4 regions of the Mesorhizobium sp. M0189 genome follow, and region 2 is predicted to be linked to each of the others. Evidence: predicted binding sites of a transcription regulator. Region 2 holds the regulator's gene; each other region holds the start of a gene.

Region 1 (5,264 bases), on a different contig from region 2:
GTGCTACTCGAAGTGCTTCGTCGATGGCGCCTCGCTCAGCCAGGACGCGATCGCGGCGCGCGGCGGCAACAAGAGTTTCATCCACATCGACTGGATGATCGGCTCGGACAAGATCGACATAGACGGCATCCACAAGGACGGCAGCCGCGTGCCGGTGATGCGCAAGGGCGAGTGGGTTTAGGCCCGGGATCGCTAAGCGAAGGCCAGCAAGCATCGGCGCCTGCTGGCCCATGCGGAGTTGGCAATGGAGCTCGCGGTCAAGCGCATCTATGAGCCGCCGGCGCCCGATGACGGGCAGCGGGTGCTCGTCGATCGCATATGGCCGCGCGGCATCGCCAAGCAGGACGCGGCGCTGACGGCCTGGCTAAAGGACATCGCGCCAAGCGACGCGTTGCGCAAATGGTTCGGCCATGAGCCGGCGCGCTGGGCGGAGTTCCAGCGGCGATACCGCGATGAGCTCGAACGGAACGGCGAGGCGGTGGCGGAACTGCGCGCCTTGCTCCGTGAAGGCAAGGTGACGCTGCTCTACGGCGCCCATGACGAGGCGCACAACAATGCGGTGGCACTGGCTAGCTATTTGCGTGAGAACAATTAGTCACGCCGGCGGGACAGCACCCCTCTCTGTCCTGCCGGACATCTCCCCCTCAAGGGGGGAGATTGGCAGCTTCGCCGAAAGCGCCCTTCTTTGGAGACTAGCGAAAGCCGAAGTGACATCCAATCTCCCCACTAGAGAGGGAGATGTCCGGCAGGACAGAGGGGGGCGCGACGGATCGCGGCGGGTCGGTCCTACTTCCTACGGATCGCCGCTTGATAAACATCAGGCTTGAAGCCAACCAGGATGCGATCGCCAAGTTCCAGCACCGGTCGCTTTATCATCGTCGGTTTGGCCAGCATCAGCGCCTTGGCCTTCTTTTCATCTAGACCCATCCTGTCTTCGTCCGACAGTTCGCGAAACGTCGTGCTCGCCTTGTTGAGCAGGATTTCCCAGCCGACCTTGCCTGACCAGCCGTTCAGCCGATCCGCGTCAAGCCCGTCTGCCCTGTAATCGTGAAAGCGATAGGCAACATCATGGCTCGCCAGCCAGGAACGCGCCTTCTTGACCGTATCGCAATTGGTGATGCCGTACATGGTGATCGTCAAAACGCTTCCTCGGATCGGTCGAATCTGATGGCACCCTAAAACCGTGCCTCTCACTTTTCCAGCTGCCTTGCCAGGCATCCGTGATTTTTGCGCTTGCCAATAGTAAGGAATTTTCCTAACTATTTTCCCGAGCTAATTTTGGTCACGCGGAATGGCCGAGGCAAGGAAATGACCATGACGAGCCTGCAGACCGAAAGCCCCCCACCGATCGACGGCATTTTCCGTGCGCTCGCCGATCCGACCCGGCGGCGCGTGGTCGAGCGGCTGAACCGAAGCCCCGCCTCGGTCAGCGAGCTTGCCCAGCCGTTCGAGATGGCCCTGCCATCCTTCATCGAGCATCTCAGGGTTTTGGAAGGCTGCGGGCTGGTGCGTTCGGAGAAGGCCGGCCGCGTCAGGACCTACCGGCTTGCGCCGGAGCCGCTGAAGCTCGCGGAAAGCTGGCTGGCCGAGCAGCGTGAGCTGTGGGAGCGCCGTCTCGACCAGTTCGACGACTACGTGCTGAAACTCAAGGAGACAGACAGATGAATATGGTCGCGTTTTTTCAACCCGATCCGAAGCTCGACCTCGTGCTCGAACGGACGATCGAGGCGCCACGAGAACTGCTGTGGACGGCCTTGACGAAGCCCGAGCATGTCCGCCAATGGTTCACGCCGAAGCCGTGGATCATCACCGATTGCGAGATCGACCTGCGGCCCGGCGGTCTGTTCCGCACCCGCATGCAGTCGCCCGACGGCAAGGAGGTCAACGACAGGCGTTGCTGCTACCTCGAGATCGTCCAGAACGAGCGGCTGGTGTGGACCGATGCGCTGCTGCCCGGCTACCGGCCGTCAGGCGACCCATTCATCACAGCCGTCATATCGCTGCAATCGCAGGGCGAGGCGACGCGCTACACCGCGACCGCTATCCACCGCGACGAAGCCACGCGCAACAGCCACGAGGAGATGGGCTTTTACGACGGCTGGGGCACGGTGGCGGATCAGTTGGCGGGCTACGTCAAGACGATCTGAGGGGACCCTGGCTTGGCTCACATTGCGGCCACGGAATCGTCGTGGCCGTTCAACCGCCAGCGCCCGAGCTCTTCGTACCGGCCTTGCCGGATCAGACTGCGGATGAGCACAAAGTCACGTACGGTCCAGCTGATGGGTTCGATCGCCCGTTCTCGAACCCTTTGAACCCGCAATTTGTCACGAAGCAATGTAACATGAGGTTCAAAGGAGCTCCCCACAAAGGGCTTCAGCGGGCTGTCGGCGATCAGGGCGGTAAGATTGCGCCAGAACGCTTGCAGCGGCGGGACGCCGTCGCTGCCACGCAGCACCAACGCACCGCCGCCGAAAGCCGACAACCGATCGAACGACACCTCAAACGGTTTCGCCTGGACCATCGAGGCGACGTGGCGGGCGATTTTGACCAATTCCTCCGGCAGTCCATCATAGTCGCCGAGCCCAATAAGCGAGATGTGCAGGCGTTCCGCCGGAAACACTTGCCCTCGCAATCCCGATTCTCGCCGCCAGACGGCGGCCCGGCGTGCAAGCGGCACGGCGATCGTACTTTCAAGAAGAATGGCGAAGAACAGCCGGTCATTCCAGCGCCGATCCAGCTCCTGCCAGTTGAACACGGCTTGGCCGTTTTCGGTGATCCTGAATGCGGGCAGCTCATTCATGTTCATTGCTCCTCTCAAAGCCATTCCCGCCCAGCCAAGCAGAATAGAACAAAAAGGGAACAAATCAAACGAAAATGATACGAGCGCCGGTACTGGCAGCACCAACGCTCGCAACCACATTTCGGTCGGCCGTATGTTGATGGCTCAGGCGCCGTCGCCGATGATGCCCTTGATCTCGAGGAAATCGTGGATCGCCCGGTCGGCGTATTCGCGGCCGTTGCCTAGCTGGACAGCATAGGGCAGTTGGCGCCACGGCGCAGGCTGATATGCGCCACGTCGCCGACGCTGAATTGAAAACCCTCCGCCCGGCGCGGCGCGTCGATCACCACCTGTGTCCCCTGCCCCAGCTCCGCATGAAGGCGCAAGGTGCGGCCGTGGAAGACGATGCTGTTCACCCGCACCGGTACAGTGCCGGCCGCCGCTTCGGTCGTCGCCAAAAAATCCTCTGGACGCACGCCGATGGTGCGCACCGTGCCCTCGCCAGGCAGTTCGCCCGTCTCCGAAACCGCTTCCAGCGGCAGGGCGCCGGCGGCGAACCGCAAGCGCTCGCCGTCACGACCGACGAAGCGCGACTGCAGAAGGTTCATCGTGCCGATGAAGCTGGCAACGAATTTGGTGGCGGGCCGGTCGTAGAGGGTCGCCGGCGGCGCAATCTGCTCGATGCGGCCTTTGTTCATGACGACGATGCGATCAGAGATCGACAGCGCCTCGGTCTGGTCGTGCGTGACCATGACGAAAGTGGTGCCGAGGCGCGACTGCAGTCGCTTCAATTCGACCTGCATCTGTTCGCGCAGATGCGCATCGAGCGCCGATAACGGCTCGTCGAGCAGCAGCACGCGCGGTTCGCAGACGATGGCGCGGGCAAGCGCGACGCGCTGGCGCTGGCCACCCGACAATTCGGACACGCGGGCGCCGAGCTTTTCAGCAAGGCCGACCATGTCGAGCGCTGCGCCGACGCGCTTTGCCTGTTCGGCACCGGAGAGCTTGCGCAGCGACAAGCCGAAGCCGACATTTTCGGCGACGTTCATGTGCGGGAACAGCGCGTAGTCCTGGAATACGGTATTGACCGGACGGTCGAAGGGCCTGAGCGCACTGATGTCGCGGCCTTCGAGCAGAACCTTGCCGCTCGACGGGCTTTCGAAGCCGGCGATGACCCGCAGGCTGGTGGTCTTGCCGCAGCCGGATGGTCCGAGCAGGGTCAGGAACTCGCCGCGCGAAATATCGAGATCGACGGCATCGAGCCCGACGATGCTGCCGGGGAATATCTTGGAGACCTTGTCCAGCCGGACGAGTGGATCAGGTGCCATCGCGAACCTCGGACGGCTTGGTCGTGTTGACCCACAGGATCTGGCAGCGCTCGCTGCCCGGATTGCGGAAAGCATGCAGCAAGGTGCTCTTGAAGGCGAAGCTGTCGCCGGCCTTCAGGCCGTATCTGGTCGAATCGACCACCAGCTCGACCTCGCCCGAAAGGACGAACCCGAATTCATGGCCGGCATGGGCGTAGGCTTCGGCGGTGCCGCCACCGGCCTCCACCGTCACCAGCATGCCGGTCAGCGCAGCAGCCGGCGGCGACAGCAGCGACTTGGCGATGCCTTCCGACTTGACCGGGATCTGACGCCGGCTGTTGGCGCGCACACAATAAAGATCGTTGCCGGCGTCGTTGCCGTCGGCGATCAGCGCGGACGGCTCGATGTCGAGGGCGGCGGCGAGCGGCCAGATCACTCGGACCCGCAATGACGACATGCCGCGCTCGATCTGGCTCAGCGCTCCGATCGAGACGCCGGCTTTGGCTGCAAGTTCGGCCAGCGAGAGATTACGCTCCAGCCTGAGCGCCCGCACGCGCCGGCCGACCCTGACGTCGGCGTCGTCCTTCGGCTTCTCAGCCGCTTCGTCCAGCATGTCCATCCATTCGTCCTTTTTGCCAACGCTTTCCCTTCCCCTTGCGGGAGAAGGAAGAAGCAGGCTCAGCCGCCCGCCTTGACCTTCTCGAACATCTTGGCGAGTTCATCATTCTGTTTCATCGGCCCGGTGAAGATGGTGGTCTTCAACATCACTTCCGGATCGGAGGGCAGCTGCAATTTCTCCAACTCCTCCTTCGGCACGGCAGCGAAAGCCGAGCTGGTCGAGCTGCCATAGCCATAGGCCTGGATCAGGTATTTGCCCGAGTCCGTTTCCAGCCGGCTGTTGATGAAGTCATAGGCGAGGTCGACGTTCTTGGCGTCCTTGAGCATGACGAAACCGCAAGCCCAGGTAAGCATGCCTTCCTTCGGCTTCATGAACTCGACAGGCACGCCTTGCTTCTTCAGCGACGTGGCCGAGGCATTCCAGGTCATGGCGGCGACCAGCTGGCCGCTGGCCAGCGCCTGTTCGACCGATGTCATGTCTGTGGTGTAGTTTGAGAGCAGCGGGCGCTGCTCGCGCAGTTTCTCCGCAACCTTGTCCATCTGTTCCGCCGTCATGTCGA
Region 2 (5,264 bases):
CGGCAAGATGCGACCAGAAACTCTTGTCGAATGCCATCCAGTAGCCGCCATGGACGAACACCACGAGCCCCTTGGGCTTGGTGGCCGGCAGGAAAAGATCGAGCCGGTTGCGTGGGCCATGGCCATAGGCCATGTCGAGCCGCGCCCGGCCCTCGGTCGAAAGCACGTCGCGAAAAACCCGCGCGGGCTCGACCCAGGCCGCCGGCCAGCGATCGCTGCCGGCTATGTTGGCGCCGTTGGCATAGGCGTTGTCCCAATCGGCAATGTGACGTTCGAACACCCTGCGCCCTCCCCTGGCAATATGGCCTTGCAACGAGCGTGAGCATCGCGCGGCGCGTCGTCGCCAGCCTCACGATTCCAGCTCTCGCATCAATCTCAAGTGACAGCCGCCTTGATGGCGAAGCGCGCATCCTTCCACGCACCGGTGCGCAGGATGTCCTCAAGCACTTCGACGGCCTGCCAGACATCGGCATAGCCGACATAGAGCGGGGTGAAGCCGAAGCGCATGGTCGATGGCGCGCGAAAATCGCCGATCACGCCACGTTCGATCAGCGCGCGCATGATCTGGTAGCCATGCTCGTGCATGAATGAAATCTGGCTGCCGCGTTTTTCCCCGTCGCGCGTGCTTTCGAGCGTTAGCCCGTAAGTGCCGCACTTTGCCTCGACGAGCTCGATGAACAGATCAGCCAGCGCGATGCTCTTCTTGCGCACCGCCGTCATGTCGACATCGTTCCAGATGTCGAGCGCGCCCTTCAGCGTGCGCATCGACAGGACCGGCTGGGTGCCGCACAGAAACCGGCGGATGCCGGTGCCGGCCGCATAGCCTGGCTCGAAGGCGAAGGGCCGTGCATGGCCCCACCAGCCGGTGAGCGGCTGCTGGATGTCGGCAAGATGCCGCTCAGCCGCATAGATGAAGGCAGGCGCGCCCGGTCCGCCATTCAGATATTTGTAGGTGCAGCCAACGGCAAAATCGGCGTTTGCCGTGTCGAGCTCGACTGGCATCGCACCGGCGGTGTGGCAGAGATCCCAGACGATCATCGCCCCGGCTTCCTGGGCCCTGCGCGTCAGCGCCGGCATGTCGCGCAGTTCGCCCGACTTGTAGTTGACGTGGTTGACCAGCACCACGGCGGTGCGTTCGTCGATCAGCTCTTCGATGCTCGGCGCGTCGACCCCCGAGAGGCGCAGCAGCGTATCTTTTCGCGTCGAAACCACACCCTCAGCCATGTAGAGGTCTGTCGGAAAACTGTCGCCCTCGGCGACGATGACCTGCCGCTCCGGCCGCATGGCCATGGCGGCGTGCAGCAGCTTGTAGATGTTGACCGATGTCGTGTCGCAGACCACCGTCTGGCCGGCCGCGGCACCGATCAGGCGCCCGAGCTGGTCGCCAAGTTCGAGCGGCATGTTGAACCAGCCGGCCGTGTTCCAGGCGCGGATGAGATCATGCGCCCATTCTTCGGTCACTGCCTTGCTCAATTCATCGAAAGCGGCACGCGAAGCGGCCCCTAGCGAATTGCCGTCGAGATAGATCACTCCTTGCGGCAGCACAAAGCGGTCGCGCATCGCGCGCAGCGGATCTGCAGCATCCATCGCCCTTATGGCCACGAGATCGGGAATTCCTGTCATGATTTGTCTGCTCCCCAAGATTCACCGCAACGCCGGACACGCATCGACGGCATCCATCGGTCACGAGCGGTTCTCCATTACCTGGTATCGCGCAGCAAGGCTCCACCGGCGACAAGTTGCCTGACCATGCGGTGGAAACCAGGAGCCAAGCCAACCCAAGGTTGGCGTTTTGAGTTCGTTTCGTTCACGGTGCATTGACCAAACCGCACAGTCGATACGGCTTCAATTCCGTGCCCCTTTGCCGGCTGACGGCCGATACCAGTGCCGCCTTCTGGAAACCCAGAGGCCGCAAACGAAAGCAGAATCAAGGCGATGAGGCCCGCGGCGGTGAAAATGCAGCGTCCCGGTTTGGCGAGTGGTATCGTTACCCGAGCCCTAACACATTCATTAAACTTTAAACAGTTGCGGAACACAACTGGAACAGATAGTGTTTGTTCTGGGTTTGTTTTTCTGATTCTGTTGGGGGTCGCTATGCTGACACGCAAACAACACGAACTGCTTATGTTCATCCACGAAAGGCTGAAGGAAAGCGGTATCCCGCCCTCCTTCGACGAGATGAAGGAAGCGCTCGACCTGGCTTCCAAATCGGGAATCCACCGGCTGATTACGGCGCTGGAGGAGCGCGGCTTCATTCGCCGTTTGCCCAACAGGGCCCGTGCGCTGGAGGTGCTGCGCCTGCCCGATTCGATCGCCCCCGGCCTCAATGCGGCACGCAAGTTCTCGCCGAGTGTCATCCAGGGCAGTCTTGGGCAAGGTCCTCGGCAAGGCAAGCCGACATCGTCGCGCGTCCCTGCAGCCGGCAATGACGACGATGTCGTCGCCGCCGTGTCTATCCCGGTGATGGGCCGCATCGCCGCTGGTGTGCCGATCGATGCCATCCAGCACCAGACGCATTCGATCTCGGTGCCGCCGGACATGATCATGGGCGGCGAGCATTATGCGCTCGAGGTCAAAGGCGATTCGATGATCGAGGCTGGCATTTTCGACGGCGACACGGTGATCATCCGCAATGCCGATACGGCGAGCCCCGGTGAGATCGTGGTGGCACTGGTCGACGAGGAAGAAGCGACGCTGAAGCGGTTCCGCCGCAAGGGCGCCTCGATCGCCCTGGAAGCCGCCAATCCGGCCTACGAGACGCGCATCTTCGGACCAGACAGGGTCAAGGTGCAGGGCAAGCTCGTTGGGCTGATCCGCCGCTACTGAGCTGCGCCCTTGGCGCCGGCTTTTGGCTTGTCGGCTCTGCGGTATGGCGGCATGCCCCGCGCCGCGCGTGAAAATTTCCGCTGCACGTGCCAGGGCCGGTATGATTTTTCGACGGCGAAGCGGATTTCGGCGCGTGTTGCCGCTTGTGGATCGAAATAGACGGCCGCACTTCCCGCGCGCGCCAGTTGCCGTTTGGTGACGACGAGGACCAGCCGGTCGTAGTAGCAGGGATTATGGGCGGTGGCGTCGTCGATGACGATCAAGCTGGCAAAGGCGCAGGCTGGCCGTGCAGTATCGCGGTCATTGGCTAGCGCGATGATCGCGCCGGATGGATGCCTGGCAAGGCAGAGACCGTCCGTGCAAATGAACGGCATGCCCGGCGGTAAGTCGGCCGGATCGGCAATGTCGAATTGCGGATCGTTCTTTCCAGGTGTTTCCGGCGCGACGATAGCCTCTGATGTGAGCGCGCGTTTCCAGTTGTCGATGGTGAACTCATTCGGGCGTGCCCGGTTGACCGCGAGTTCACCGCTGCCGATCGGCAGCGCGACGAGCCGTGCGTCCTCCGAGATCAATACATCGGGTACGCGCGTCTGCGTTGTCGTTAGCAAGCCGGCGAGCGCAAAAGGAAGGGCCACGAGCCGCAACCAGGTCGTCGCCATGCTGGCAATGACGAGGGCGATCGTCACCAAAAGGACAGATCTCAGCGAAATCAGCCCGACCGCATCGATCGGCGAGCGCTCGGAGATCCACCCGGACAGGGCGATCATCGCCGTCAGCCCCTTGCCCATCACGTAGAGGAAAGGCCCATCCGCGCCGAACGGCATCGCCAGCGCACTGAGGACGGCGAAGGGCATGACGACCAGTGAGACGATAGGCATGATGGCCAGATTGGCGAACAGGCTGAGCGGCGCCACGCGCTGGAAATGCCATATGGCGAAAAGCGCCGTGGCGCTCCCTGCAATGATCGAGGTCATCGCCAGGCCGCCCATGCCCATCAGTACCTTTCTAGTGGCAAAGCGTAGCGGCGACCGCCGGGGCGGCGGCGTGGTGGCCCCGCCGGCGCGGTAATCGGACCAGCCTGCATAGGCGCCGACAAGGGCCGCCGTCGCGGCGAAGGACATCTGGAAGCTCGGACCGACCACCTCGTGCGGCGACACCAGAATGACCGCGATGGCCGAGATCGCCAGGTTGCGCATGGTGAGCGCGGCCCGGTCGAACAGCACGGCGATAAGCATCACCGCCAACATGATGAAGCTGCGTTCGGCCGCCACCACAATGCCGGAAAAGACGAGGTAGGCCGCAATCGAAAAAAGCGCGGCGGCCGCCGCGTATTTCTTGACCGGCCGTCGCGATGAGAAATCGGGAAACAGCGCAAAGGCGCCGCGCAGCAGCGCCATAATGGTGCCGGCGACCAACGCCATATGCAGCCCCGAGATGGAGATGATGTGGTAGATGCCGGTACGCCGCATCGCTTCGTTGATCTCCTCGGGAATGCCGGCGCGCACGCCGACGATCAGCGCAGCAGCAATCTCGCCCTCGGCGCCGCCGATGCGGCTGCGGATATGGTCGGCGATGGATTCGCGCGCGTCTTCGATCGCGGAAGAAAGCCGCGCGGCAAACGGCATGCTGCCCGACGACACGACTTTCGGATTGCCGAGAAAAAAGCCGCTGCCGCCGATACCGGCAAAATAGCTGTCGAAGGAGAAATCATAGCTGTCGGGCCGCACCGGCCCGGTCGGCGGCAGCAGCCGCACATAGCCGGCGATCTCGGAACCGGCGGTCAGCTCAGCCGGTATTTTCATCGCCGAAACGCGGACCCGTTCCGGCATGTAGCGCAGTGTCGGCCTGGCGGTTGAGATCACATCGATCGTCAGCCTGATGCGGCCGCTCGCCATGGGCTCGAACGATACGACGCGACCCGTGAGGCGCGTCGAGATTTCGGAACCGAGCATATGCGTTCCGACACGCCAGGTCTCGACCTTGGCGGCAAGCACGCCAAGCGCGCAGAGCAACGCCGCCATGAAGCACAGGCGGGTTCTGGGCCACGACCGCGAGGCGACGGCACAGAGGGCTGCCAAGGCGACGATTGCGATCGGCTGTGGAAAGGCCGGCTCCACCGCCAGCGCAAAATATACGATCACCCCGCATGCGAGGAACACCGGCACCAGCAGGAAGGCGACCCCACGGTCGAGCTCCAGGCCGACCGCCGAGGTTACGCCGTTGCGGATACGGGACGGTGACGGGAGGCGGAAACGCCGGCGTAGGCGCACGATGGGCTCGGCCGCGGGCACGAGAACCGTTGCTGGGTCGCTCGCCGGCAGCGACGGGGCATCAAAGCGTGGAACCGGCAGCAATGCCGGTGCCGGCAGGACAGGCACGGGCGCGGCAAACAGCAAGCGTTCGCTGACGCCGCTGCCAACGTCCTCGCCCTCGCCCGC
Region 3 (5,264 bases), on a different contig from region 2:
TGCAGGCCGGCTACGACCCGTTCGTCGGCATCGCCGCCGCAATCGTCACCGGCATGCTGCTCGGCTTCCTGGTCGGCTCGCTGGTCGTCTATGGCGGGCTGTCGTCGCTGATCGCCACGCTCGGCATGAATTTCCTGCTGCGCGGCCTGATCCAGATCATCAACGAGGGCAGGTCGACCGCGCTGACCGGCCTTGCCGACAGCTGGGCCTACAAGATCTTCTCCAGCCAGCTTTACGGCATCCCGGTGCAGATATTCTGGGCCATCGCCTTCGTCGTGCTGTCGGCGCTGCTCTACAACCGCCATCGCTTCGGTGCCCAGGTCAAGGTGGTCGGCGACAATCCCGACAGCGCCCAGCAGATGGGCATCGATGTCAAGCGCGTCAGGGTGAAAGTGTTCGTCTTCGTCGGTATCGGCGCGGCGATCGCCGGCACGTTCTCGGTAATGATCAACTTCACCTGGTGGCCGACGGCGGGCGACGGATACCTGCTGCCGGTGCTGGCATCGGTGTTCGTCGGAGGCACGCCGACCTGGGGCGGCATCGGCACCGTCGTCGGCGGCGCGATCGGCGCGGTTACGGTGTCCTTCATCCAGACCGGCGTCGTCGCGGCGGGACTGAGCGGCTTCTACGTCCAGTTCTTCAACGGGCTGATCATCATCCTGTCGCTGCTCGGCCATAAGTGGAACCAAGCGCGGTATCGGTGACCGGCGGCCTCAAACCCCCGTGACAAACCCGTCCAGCACGCGTTTCTGGCCGGCCTTGTCGAAGTCGATGGTCAGCTTGTTGCCTTCGATGGCCGAGATGTTGCCGTTGCCGAATTTCTGGTGGAAGACGCGGTCGCCAACGCTGAAGGGGGAGGGCGTGTCGGCGACGGATTTGGCGACCAGCTCGCCGTCGATGGTGCGGCCCTTGATCGAGGTGCGGCCGGCACCGTAGCCCGAGTCGGTTTCGCCATAGCCGATGCGCTCGACCTGGTGGCCGGAGCGCGTGCCCCAATTGCGGTCGGTCGCTTCGGTGCGGTTGGCCTGAGCACGTTGCCAGCCCGGTGTCGCATAGGTGCTGGAGAAGGCGCCGGATTTCTCGGCGCCGTTGTTGCCACCGATGTTATCGAAGCGCGACGCCCCATAAGGATTCTGTCTTCCAGCCCCCTGGCCGCCACGACCGGGAGCGAACGAGCCGCCACCATAGGCATTGCCGTAGCCGCCATAGGAGTTGCCGCTCTCGGCGACCTCGACATGGGCTTCCGGCAGCTCGTCGAGGAAGCGCGACGGGATGGTCGATTGCCAGAGGCCGTGGATGCGGCGGTTGGAGACAAACCAGAGATGCAGGTTCTTCTTGGCGCGGGTCAGGCCGACATAGGCAAGGCGGCGCTCTTCCTCCAGGCCGGAGCGGCCACCCTCGTCGAGGGAACGCTGGTGCGGGAACAGGCCTTCCTCCCAGCCGGGCAGGAACACGGTTTCGAATTCGAGGCCCTTGGCCGAATGCAGCGTCATGATGTTGACGGCGTCGAGCTCAGCGTTCTGCTCGGCGTCCATCACCAGCGCGACATGTTCGAGGAAGGAGCGCAGCGATTCATACTCCTCCATGGAGCGTATCAGCTCCTTTAGGTTCTCCAGCCGGCCGGGCGCTTCGACCGAGCGGTCGTTCTTCCACATGTCGGTGTAGCCGCTCTCCTCCAAAATGGTCTCGGCGAGTTCGGTGTGCGGGGTGGTTTCGAGAGCCTTTTGCCAGCGCTCGAAATTGGCTGATACCTCGCGGAGTGCGGCACGCGGCTTCGGCTTCAGCTCGTCGCTTTCGGCCAGTTTTGCCGCCGCCTCCAGCATCGGGATGCGCAGCGCGCGTGCGGTGTCGTGGACCTGGCGGATGGTGGCCTCGCCCAACCCGCGTTTCGGCACGTTGACGATGCGCTCGAAGGCGAGGTCGTCGGCGCCTTGTGCGACGACGCGGAAGAAGGCCAATGCGTCGCGAATCTCGAGCCGCTCATAGAAGCGCGGGCCGCCGATGACGCGGTAATTGAGCCCGAGCGTGACGAAGCGGTCCTCGAATTCGCGCATCTGGAAAGACGCGCGGACGAGAATCGCCATATCGTTCAAATTGTGCTTCTGGCGCTGGTAGGCCTCGATGGTCTCGCCGACGGCGCGGGCCTCCTCCTCGGAATCCCAGGCGGCGTGGACATGCACCTTCTCGTCGTCCTCGGCGATCTTCTCGGTAAACAGCGTCTTGCCGAAGCGGCCCTCATTGTGGGCGATGAGATGCGAGGCGGTGCCGAGGATGTGCGCGGTCGAGCGGTAGTTGCGCTCCAGCCGGATGATGGTGGCGCCGGGGAAATCCTTGTCGAAGCGCAGGATGTTGTCGACTTCGGCGCCGCGCCAGCCATAGATCGACTGGTCGTCGTCGCCGACGCAGCAGATGTTAACTTTGCTTTCGCTCACGGCCGCGCGCGAGCTTCGCTCGCTGGCCTCCGCGGGGGCGGCCTGGCCGGCCGACGCCCGGTCGGGCTTGCGGCCTTCGGCCGAAGAGCGCCCAATCTCCCCCCTCGTGGGGGAGATGTCGGCGGAGCCGACAGAGGGGGGCGCTGTCCCGCCAGCGTTTCCGCCAGGACCATTGGAAGCGTCGCGATCCTTCGCGCCCCCCTCTGTCCTGCCGGACATCTCCCCCGCGAGGGGGGAGATTGGCTTGCCTTGAGGCCGCTGGGCCAGCAGGCGCAGCCACATGTACTGTGCGGTGTTGGTGTCCTGGTACTCGTCGACGAGGATGTAGCGGAAGCGCTTGTGGTATTCCTTCAGCACGTCCGGATTGGCGCGGAAGATGCGGATCGGGTGACATAGGAGATCGCCGAAGTCACAGGCATTCAGCGTCTGCAGCCGCTCCTGATAGGCCTTGTAGAGTTCGCGGCCCTTGCCGTTGGCGAAGGCACGGGCATCGCCCTCGGGGATGTCGGCGGGACCGAGGCCCTTGTTCTTCCAGCCGTCGATCATCTGGGCGAACTGCTTGGCCGGCCAGCGCTTGTCGTCCAGCCCTTCCGCCTGGATGAGCTGTTTGATCAGCCGCACGACATCGTCGGTGTCGAGAATGGTGAAGTCGGATTTGAGCCCGGCCAGCTCGGCATGTCGGCGCAGCAGCTTCACGCCAATCGAGTGGAAGGTGCCGAGCCACGGCATGCCCTCGACATTGCCTTCGCCGATCAACAGGCCGATGCGCTGCTTCATCTCGCGCGCCGCCTTGTTGGTGAAGGTGACGGCGAGGATCTGCGAAGGGAAGGCCTTGCCGGTGGCAAGGATGTGGGCGATGCGGGTGGTCAAGACGCGCGTCTTGCCGGTGCCGGCGCCGGCCAGCACCAGCACCGGGCCTTCGGTGGTTTCCACCGCCAGCCGCTGCTCGGGGTTGAGGCCGTTGAGATAATCGGGCGCGTTGTTTTGATTGCTGCGGGCAGCCATGGCGCGCGCGGCGATGCCCGACGGGGCCACGGGCCGCGCGTTCGGTTCGTCAAAAAAGGGCATGTCTTCCGAAAAGCCGGACATCTCTCCCCGAATGTAGTGATTCGGCAGCGAAAGGCCAGAAGTGTCTCCGTTTTGTTCTCTGTCCAGTCGGTAGACTCACAATCTGAATGGGTCCGCTAACCAAAACGCCGAGCTTGCCGTGGGTCGACGCCGTAAAACGCCGAGCTTGCTTGACAGGGGAAGCGGGCCGGAGAAAGTTGCGTGGGGGCAGGCACGCAATGCGGGGTTGCCCATGGACGCGTCGCGGAGCGCACCAGTCGAAGGAGCACCGTCTTGGCTGTGGTCATCACCTCCCTGATCCTTTTCCTCATCGGCCTGGCGCTTGGCGGCGGCGGCATCTGGCTCGTGACGCTGGGCGGCAGCTGGTATTACGTCATCGCCGGCATAGCTTTCCTGATCGCTGCCTGGCTGCTCTACAGGCGCAGATCCACGGCGCTGTGGCTCTACGCGGCGATCGTGCTCGGCACGCTCGCCTGGGCTGTCTGGGAAACCGGCTTCGACTGGTGGGAGCTCGGCCCGCGCGGCGGCATCATCGTGCTTGTCGCGCTGTGGCTATTGACGCCATGGGCGCGGCGCGGGCTTACCGGTCCCGACGGACGAGCGCCGCTGATCCTCGCGGTGCTGGCATCGCTCGGCGTCGCCGGTTATTCGATGACGACGGACCCAAAGGATATTGCCGGCCAACTCAACACCGACAAGGTGACGCCGACGGCCGAACTCGGCGGCAATGTGCCGGCCGGCGAATGGCACTATTACGGTCGCACGCAATATGGCCAGCGCTATTCGCCGCTCGACCAGATCACCCCCGAAAACGTTGCCAATCTGCAGCCGGCCTGGACCTATCGCACCGGCGACGTGAAAGGGCCCGACGACATCGGCGAGACGACCTATCAGGTGACGCCGCTGAAAATCGCCGACACGCTCTACATCTGCACGCCGCATAATTTCGCCATCGCCATCGATGCCGCGAGCGGCAAGGAGAAATGGCGTTTCGATCCGCAGGTCAAGCTCAACAAGGACCGCCAGCACCAGACCTGCCGCGGCGTGGCTTACTATGCCGATGCCAAGATCGCCGCCGGCCAGCCCTGCGCCACGCGCATCTATCTGCCGACATCGGACGCCCGGCTGATCGCGCTCGACGCGGCGAATGGCCAGGTCTGTCCGACATTTGCCGAGGGCGGCACGCTGAACCTGCTCGCCAACATGCCATATCCGAAGCCGGGCTATTACTATTCGACTTCCGCGCCGCTGATCGTCGCCAACAAGATCATCGTCGGCGGCGCGGTCAACGACAATTATTCGACGCAGGAGCCGTCCGGGGTCATCCGTGCCTACGATGCCGACACCGGCGCGCTGTTATGGAATTGGGATTCCGGCAATCCGGACCAGACGACGCCGCTGCCGCCGGGCCAGACCTACACCAACAACTCGCCCAATATGTGGTCGACGGCGAGCGCCGACGAGAAGCTCGGCCTGCTCTATGTGCCGCTCGGCAACAAGACGCCGGACCAGCTCGGCGCCGGACGCAGCGCCAATGACGAGAAATTCTCTTCCTCGATCACCGCGCTCGATCTCAACACCGGACAATTGCGCTGGGTGCGGCAGACCGTGCATCACGATCTCTGGGACATGGACGTGCCGGCGCAGCCGACGCTGGTCGACATAACCACGGCCAGTGGTGTGGTGCCGGCGCTGGTCGGGCCGACCAAGCAGGGCGACCTCTATGTGCTCGACCGGCGCAGCGGCGAGCCGATCGTTCCGGTC
Region 4 (5,264 bases), 190 kb from region 2:
AAGAAGGGCAGCCGAGGGACGAGGCCTGCATGTTCACAAAGATCCTGATCGCCAACCGTGGCGAGATCGCCTGCCGTGTGATCAAGACGGCGCGCAAGATGGGCATCGCCACCGTCGCGGTCTATTCCGACGCCGACCGCGATGCCGTGCATGCCGAAATGGCTGACGAGGCGGTGCATATCGGCCCTTCTCCCGCCGCGCAAAGCTATCTGGCCCCGGAAAAGATCATCGCCGCCTGCAAGGCGACAGGGGCCGAGGCCGTGCATCCCGGCTACGGTTTCCTGTCCGAGCGGGCATCCTTCTGCGAGGCGCTGGAGCAGGAAGGCATCGTCTTCATCGGCCCGAAGCCCAAGGCCATCAAGGCAATGGGCGACAAGATCGAATCGAAGAAGTTCGCCAACGCGGCCAAGGTTTCGACGGTGCCCGGCTGGCTTGGCGTCATCGAAAACGTCGCCCATGCCGAAAAGATCGCCGGCGAAATCGGCTATCCCGTGATGATCAAGGCCTCGGCCGGCGGCGGCGGCAAGGGCATGCGCATCGCCTGGAGCAAGGCCGAGGTGCGCGACGGCTTCGACCGGGCGCGCTCGGAAGCCAAAAGCTCGTTCGGCGATGACCGCGTCTTCATCGAGAAGTTCATCGTCGATCCGCGCCATATCGAAATCCAGGTGCTTGCCGACGCGCATGGCAACACGCTCTATCTCGGCGAGCGCGAATGCTCGATCCAGCGCCGCAACCAGAAGGTCGTAGAGGAGGCGCCGTCGCCGTTCCTCGATCCCAAGACCCGCAAAGCCATGGGCGAGCAGTCTGTGGCGCTGGCCAAGGCGGTCGACTACCAGAGCGCCGGCACGGTCGAATTCATCGTCGATAGCGACAAGAACTTCTATTTCCTGGAAATGAATACGCGCTTGCAGGTCGAGCATCCGGTGACGGAACTGGTCACCGGCATCGACCTGGTCGAGCAGATGATCCGCGTGGCGGCCGGCGAAAAGCTCGCCATCAAACAGGGCGACATCAAGCTGAACGGCTGGGCGGTGGAAAGCCGCCTCTATGCCGAAGACCCGTATCGCAACTTTCTGCCGTCGATTGGCCGGTTGACGAGATACCGGCCGCCGGAAGAGGGGCAATTTGGCGAAATAGTCATCCGCAACGATACTGGCGTCACCGAAGGCTCGGAAATCTCGATGTTCTATGATCCGATGGTCGCCAAGCTGTGCACCTGGGCGCCGACACGGCTTGCGGCAATAGATGCGATGTCGGAAGCGCTGGACAGGTTCGTTGTCGACGGCATCGAGCACAACATACCGTTCCTGGCGGCGCTGATGCAGCATCCGCGCTGGCGGGAAGGGCTGATATCGACCGCTTTCATCGCCGAGGAATACCCAGACGGCTTCGCGCCGATCGTGCCAGACGCCGAGGAGAAAGCGGTGCTGGCCGCGATCGCCACCGCGGTCGAACTGCTGCGCCGCGACCGGCTCGACCGGCTGGGCGGGCGGCTGGCGCCGCATTCCGGCGCCTTGAAACGCGATTGGGCGGTGAAGATCGGCCGGGATTATCTTTCGGTCGCCATCGTCGAAGGCATGATTTCCATTCCGATGGAGCTCGACCTCACAATCGACGGCGACAAGGCACTGAGGGTGACCTCCGACTGGCGGCCGGGCGATCTCATCTGGCGCGGCAAGGTCGGCGGCCGCAAAGTCGCGGCGCAGGTCAGGCCGGTGCTGAACGGGTTCCGCCTTGCCTGGAAAGGCATGTCTGTGACAGCCCGCGCCATGCTGCCGCGCACCGCCGAACTCGAAAGGCTGATGCCGGAAAAAGTGGCGCCGGACACGTCGAAGATGCTGCTCTGCCCGATGCCTGGCCTCGTCGTGTCGATCGCGGTTGCCGAGGGGCAGGAGGTCAAGGCCGGCGAGACGCTGGCTGTGGTCGAGGCGATGAAGATGGAAAACGTGCTGCGCGCCGAGCGCGATCTCATCGTATCGAAGCTCAACGCCAAGCCCGGCGACAGCCTTGCGGTCGATGCGGTGATCATGCAATTCGCGTGAGGCTGAAATCCGCCTCGGCGCCGGCCTGGGACGTTGGAGATTAGCGAAAGCCGAGGTGACGGCCAATCTCCCCCTCGTGGGGGAGATGTCCGGCAGGACAGAGAGGGGCGCGAAGAAACGCGACCTTGCAATGGGTTGGCACGCTCAGTGGAGGAGGGACAGGCGAGGCCGTGAGGAATTCGCTTTTTGCCGTCGTGGCGTATTTTGTTCTTGCTTTGTGCCGGCAGCTATGCTACTAATCTCGGTATGGTGCTAATTGGCTCCAACGACCCGCCCGCTGTGGCGGGTTTTTTGTTTCCGGCCTGAGGTCGGCGGGACAGCGCCCCTCTCTGTCCTGCCGGACATCTCCCCCACGAGGGGGGAGATTGGCAGCTTCAGCGGTTGCTCTAAACTTCCAAAGCTCCAATCGCTTCCGCTGGACTCGTGTTACCCGGTGCCGGACAATACATCTTCATCGACTGAGTCCTTGTGAGGCGGCGCGAAAAAACCATGGCGAATGAGAGACTTCCACGCGATCCCTTGCTGCGCGAGGCCTATGCAAAGGCGTCGCGGGCGGAGCAGGCGGCGCGTCGGTTCATTCATCTGCGCGTGCATTCGGCCTATTCGCTGCTCGAAGGTGCCTTGCAACTCGGCAAGATCGTCGGCCATGCGGTGCAGGATGAATGCCCGGCAATAGCCGTCACCGATACCAACAATCTGTTCGGCGCGCTGGAATTCGCCCAGAAAGCCGGGAAGGACGGCATCCAGCCGATCATCGGCTGCCAGATCGACCTCGCCTTTTCCGGCGAGGCGAGCGACAGCCAGCGCGACCGCAGGCGGCAAGGACCGGAGATGCGGCCCGTCGTACTGATCGCCGCAACCGAGGCCGGTTACAGCAATCTGGTCAGGCTGGTCAGCCGCGTCTACCTCGAGACACCGCCCGGCGAAGCGGTGCATCTGACGACCGAGATGCTGCAGGGCCACTCCGACGGTCTGATCTGCCTTACGGGCGGGCCGCGAGGCCCGATCGGCAATGCCTTGAAAGAGGACCGCCGCGAACTCGCCGAGACCCGGCTCCTGGCGCTCAAGGGCCTGTTCGGCGACCGGCTCTATGTCGAGCTGGAGCGCGTGTCCGGCTACGACCGCACGATCGAGCAGTCGTCGGTCGACCTCGCCTACCGCCACGATCTGCCGCTGGTTGCCACCAACGAGGCGTTTTTCTTTTCTCGTGAAGACTATGAGGCGCATGACGCGCTGATCGCCATCGCCGAAGGCTCCGTGGTTGCGGCCGACAATCGCCGCCGCCTTTCGCCCGACCACTTCCTGAGAAGCCAGGCCGATATGGCGAGGCTGTTCGCCGACCTGCCGGAAGCAATCGACAACACCGTCGAGATCGCGCTGCGCTGCTCCTACTATCCGAAGACCCGCAACCCGATCCTGCCGCGCTTTGCCGGCCGCGATGTCGCCGACGCCGAAGCGGCGGTTAAAGCGGAGGCGCAGGAGCTTGCCCGGCAGGCGCATGAAGGGCTGGACGCGCGGCTGGCGGCGCATGGGCTCACACCCGGCTACACGGCCGACCAGTATCGCGAAAGACTGGATTTCGAGCTCGGGGTCATCGAGAAGATGAAATATCCGGGCTATTTCCTGATCGTTGCCGACTTCATCAAATGGGCCAAGGCACAAGGCATTCCGGTCGGCCCGGGCCGCGGTTCGGGCGCCGGCTCGCTGGTTGCGTATTCGACGACCATCACCGACATCGATCCGCTGCGCTTTTCGCTGCTGTTCGAGCGCTTCCTCAATCCCGATCGCGTGTCGATGCCCGACTTCGACATCGACTTCTGCCAGGACCGGCGCGAGGAGGTCATCCGTTACGTCCAGCAGAAATACGGCCGCGACCAGGTCGGCCAGATCATCACCTTCGGCACACTACAGGCGCGCGCGGTGCTGCGCGACGTCGGCCGCGTGCTGCAGATGCCTTACGGCCAGGTCGACAAGCTGAGCAAGATGGTGCCGTCGAACCCGGCCAATCCGGTCAAGCTCGCCGACGCCATCGCCAACGAGCCGCGCTTTGCCGAAGAGGCCGAGCGGGAGCCGATCGTGCAAACGCTGCTCGACACGGCGCAGAAGCTGGAAGGTCTCTACCGCCACGCCTCGACGCACGCCGCCGGTATCGTTATCGGCGACCGGCCGCTGTGGGAACTGGTGCCGATGTACCGCGATCCGCGCTCGGACATGCCGGTCACACAGTTCAACATGAAGTATGTCGAGCAGGCCGGGCTGGTGAAATTCGACTTCCTTGGGCTGAAGACGCTGACCGTGCTGGACAGGGCGGTCAAGCTGATCCGCCGCCGCGGCATCGAGATCGATCTCGCCCACATTCCGCTCGACGACCCGGAAACCTACGCCATGCTGTCGCGCGGCGAGGTGGTCGGCGTGTTCCAAGTGGAAAGTGCCGGCATGCGCAAGGCGCTGATCGGCATGCGGCCCGACTGTATCGAGGACATCATCGCGCTGGTCGCGCTCTACCGGCCGGGGCCGATGGAGAACATCCCGACCTACAACGCCAGAAAGCATGGCGAGGAGGAGATGGCGTCGATCCACCCGAAGATCGACCATCTCGTCAAGGAGACGCAAGGCGTCATCGTCTACCAGGAACAGGTGATGCAGATCGCGCAGGAGCTTTCCGGCTATTCGCTGGGCGAAGCCGATCTGCTGCGCCGCGCCATGGGCAAGAAGATCCGCGCCGAGATGGACAAGCAGCGCGAGCGCTTTGTTTCCGGTGCGGTCGAGCGTGGCGTCGGCAAGCCGCAAGCCGACTTCATTTTCGACCTGCTGGCAAAGTTCGCCGACTATGGTTTCAACAAATCGCATGCTGCCGCCTATGCCGTCGTGTCGTACCAGACCGCCTATCTGAAGGCGCATTACCCGGTCGAATTCCTGGCCGCATCGATGACGCTCGACATGGGCAATACGGACAAGCTCGCCGATTTCCGCCAGGATGCGCTGCGTCTCGGCATCGAAGTGGTGGCGCCATCGGTGATGACGTCGTTCCGGGATTTCGAGGTCGGCGAGAACCGCATCTTCTATTCGCTGGCCGCGCTCAAGGGCGTCGGCGACGCGGCGGTCGAGCACATCGTCGCCACGCGCGGCGAAAAGCCGTTCAAGAGCCTCGCCGATTTCTGCGAAAGGGTAGATCCGAAGATCGTCGGCAAGCGCGTCTTCGAAAGCCTGATCATGGCTGGC

What was found. The regulator LexA, encoded in region 2, represses DNA repair genes until DNA is damaged. The targets are predictions, from matches to a motif close to TGTTCNNNNTGTGTTCNG.
Region 1: NKJ09_RS05565 (2'-5' RNA ligase family protein) is a predicted target of LexA. The motif match lies at 2,845-2,862, and genes of this name have one in related genera.
Region 3: NKJ09_RS14250 (ATP-dependent helicase) is a predicted target of LexA. The motif match lies at 3,563-3,580, and genes of this name have one in related genera.
Region 4: dnaE (DNA polymerase III subunit alpha) is a predicted target of LexA. The motif match lies at 2,248-2,265, and genes of this name have one in related genera.

What each region holds. Positions count from the first base shown of each region.
Region 1 is NZ_JAMYSW010000002.1:553,284-558,547, reverse strand. Features, by position in the region: gene NKJ09_RS05590 (aminopeptidase) at 1-181, shown strand, start outside; gene NKJ09_RS05585 (DUF488 domain-containing protein) at 239-595, shown strand; gene NKJ09_RS05580 (ArsC family reductase) at 787-1,140, opposite strand; gene NKJ09_RS05575 (ArsR/SmtB family transcription factor) at 1,315-1,665, shown strand; gene NKJ09_RS05570 (SRPBCC family protein) at 1,668-2,147, shown strand; gene NKJ09_RS05565 (2'-5' RNA ligase family protein) at 2,165-2,800, opposite strand; gene NKJ09_RS05560 (ABC transporter ATP-binding protein) at 3,022-4,107, opposite strand; gene NKJ09_RS05555 (cupin domain-containing protein) at 4,097-4,705, opposite strand; gene NKJ09_RS05550 (ABC transporter substrate-binding protein) at 4,765-5,264, opposite strand, start outside.
Region 2 is NZ_JAMYSW010000001.1:454,426-459,689, reverse strand. Features, by position in the region: gene NKJ09_RS02200 (hormone-sensitive lipase) at 1-280, opposite strand, end outside; gene kynU (kynureninase) at 376-1,623, opposite strand; gene lexA (transcriptional repressor LexA) at 2,095-2,826, shown strand; gene NKJ09_RS02185 (ComEC/Rec2 family competence protein) at 2,820-5,264, opposite strand, start outside.
Region 3 is NZ_JAMYSW010000006.1:194,770-200,033, reverse strand. Features, by position in the region: gene NKJ09_RS14255 (ABC transporter permease) at 1-704, shown strand, start outside; gene NKJ09_RS14250 (ATP-dependent helicase) at 714-3,521, opposite strand; gene NKJ09_RS14245 (glucose/quinate/shikimate family membrane-bound PQQ-dependent dehydrogenase) at 3,774-5,264, shown strand, end outside.
Region 4 is NZ_JAMYSW010000001.1:267,327-272,590, forward strand. Features, by position in the region: gene NKJ09_RS01275 (acetyl-CoA carboxylase biotin carboxylase subunit) at 30-2,042, shown strand; gene dnaE (DNA polymerase III subunit alpha) at 2,532-5,264, shown strand, end outside.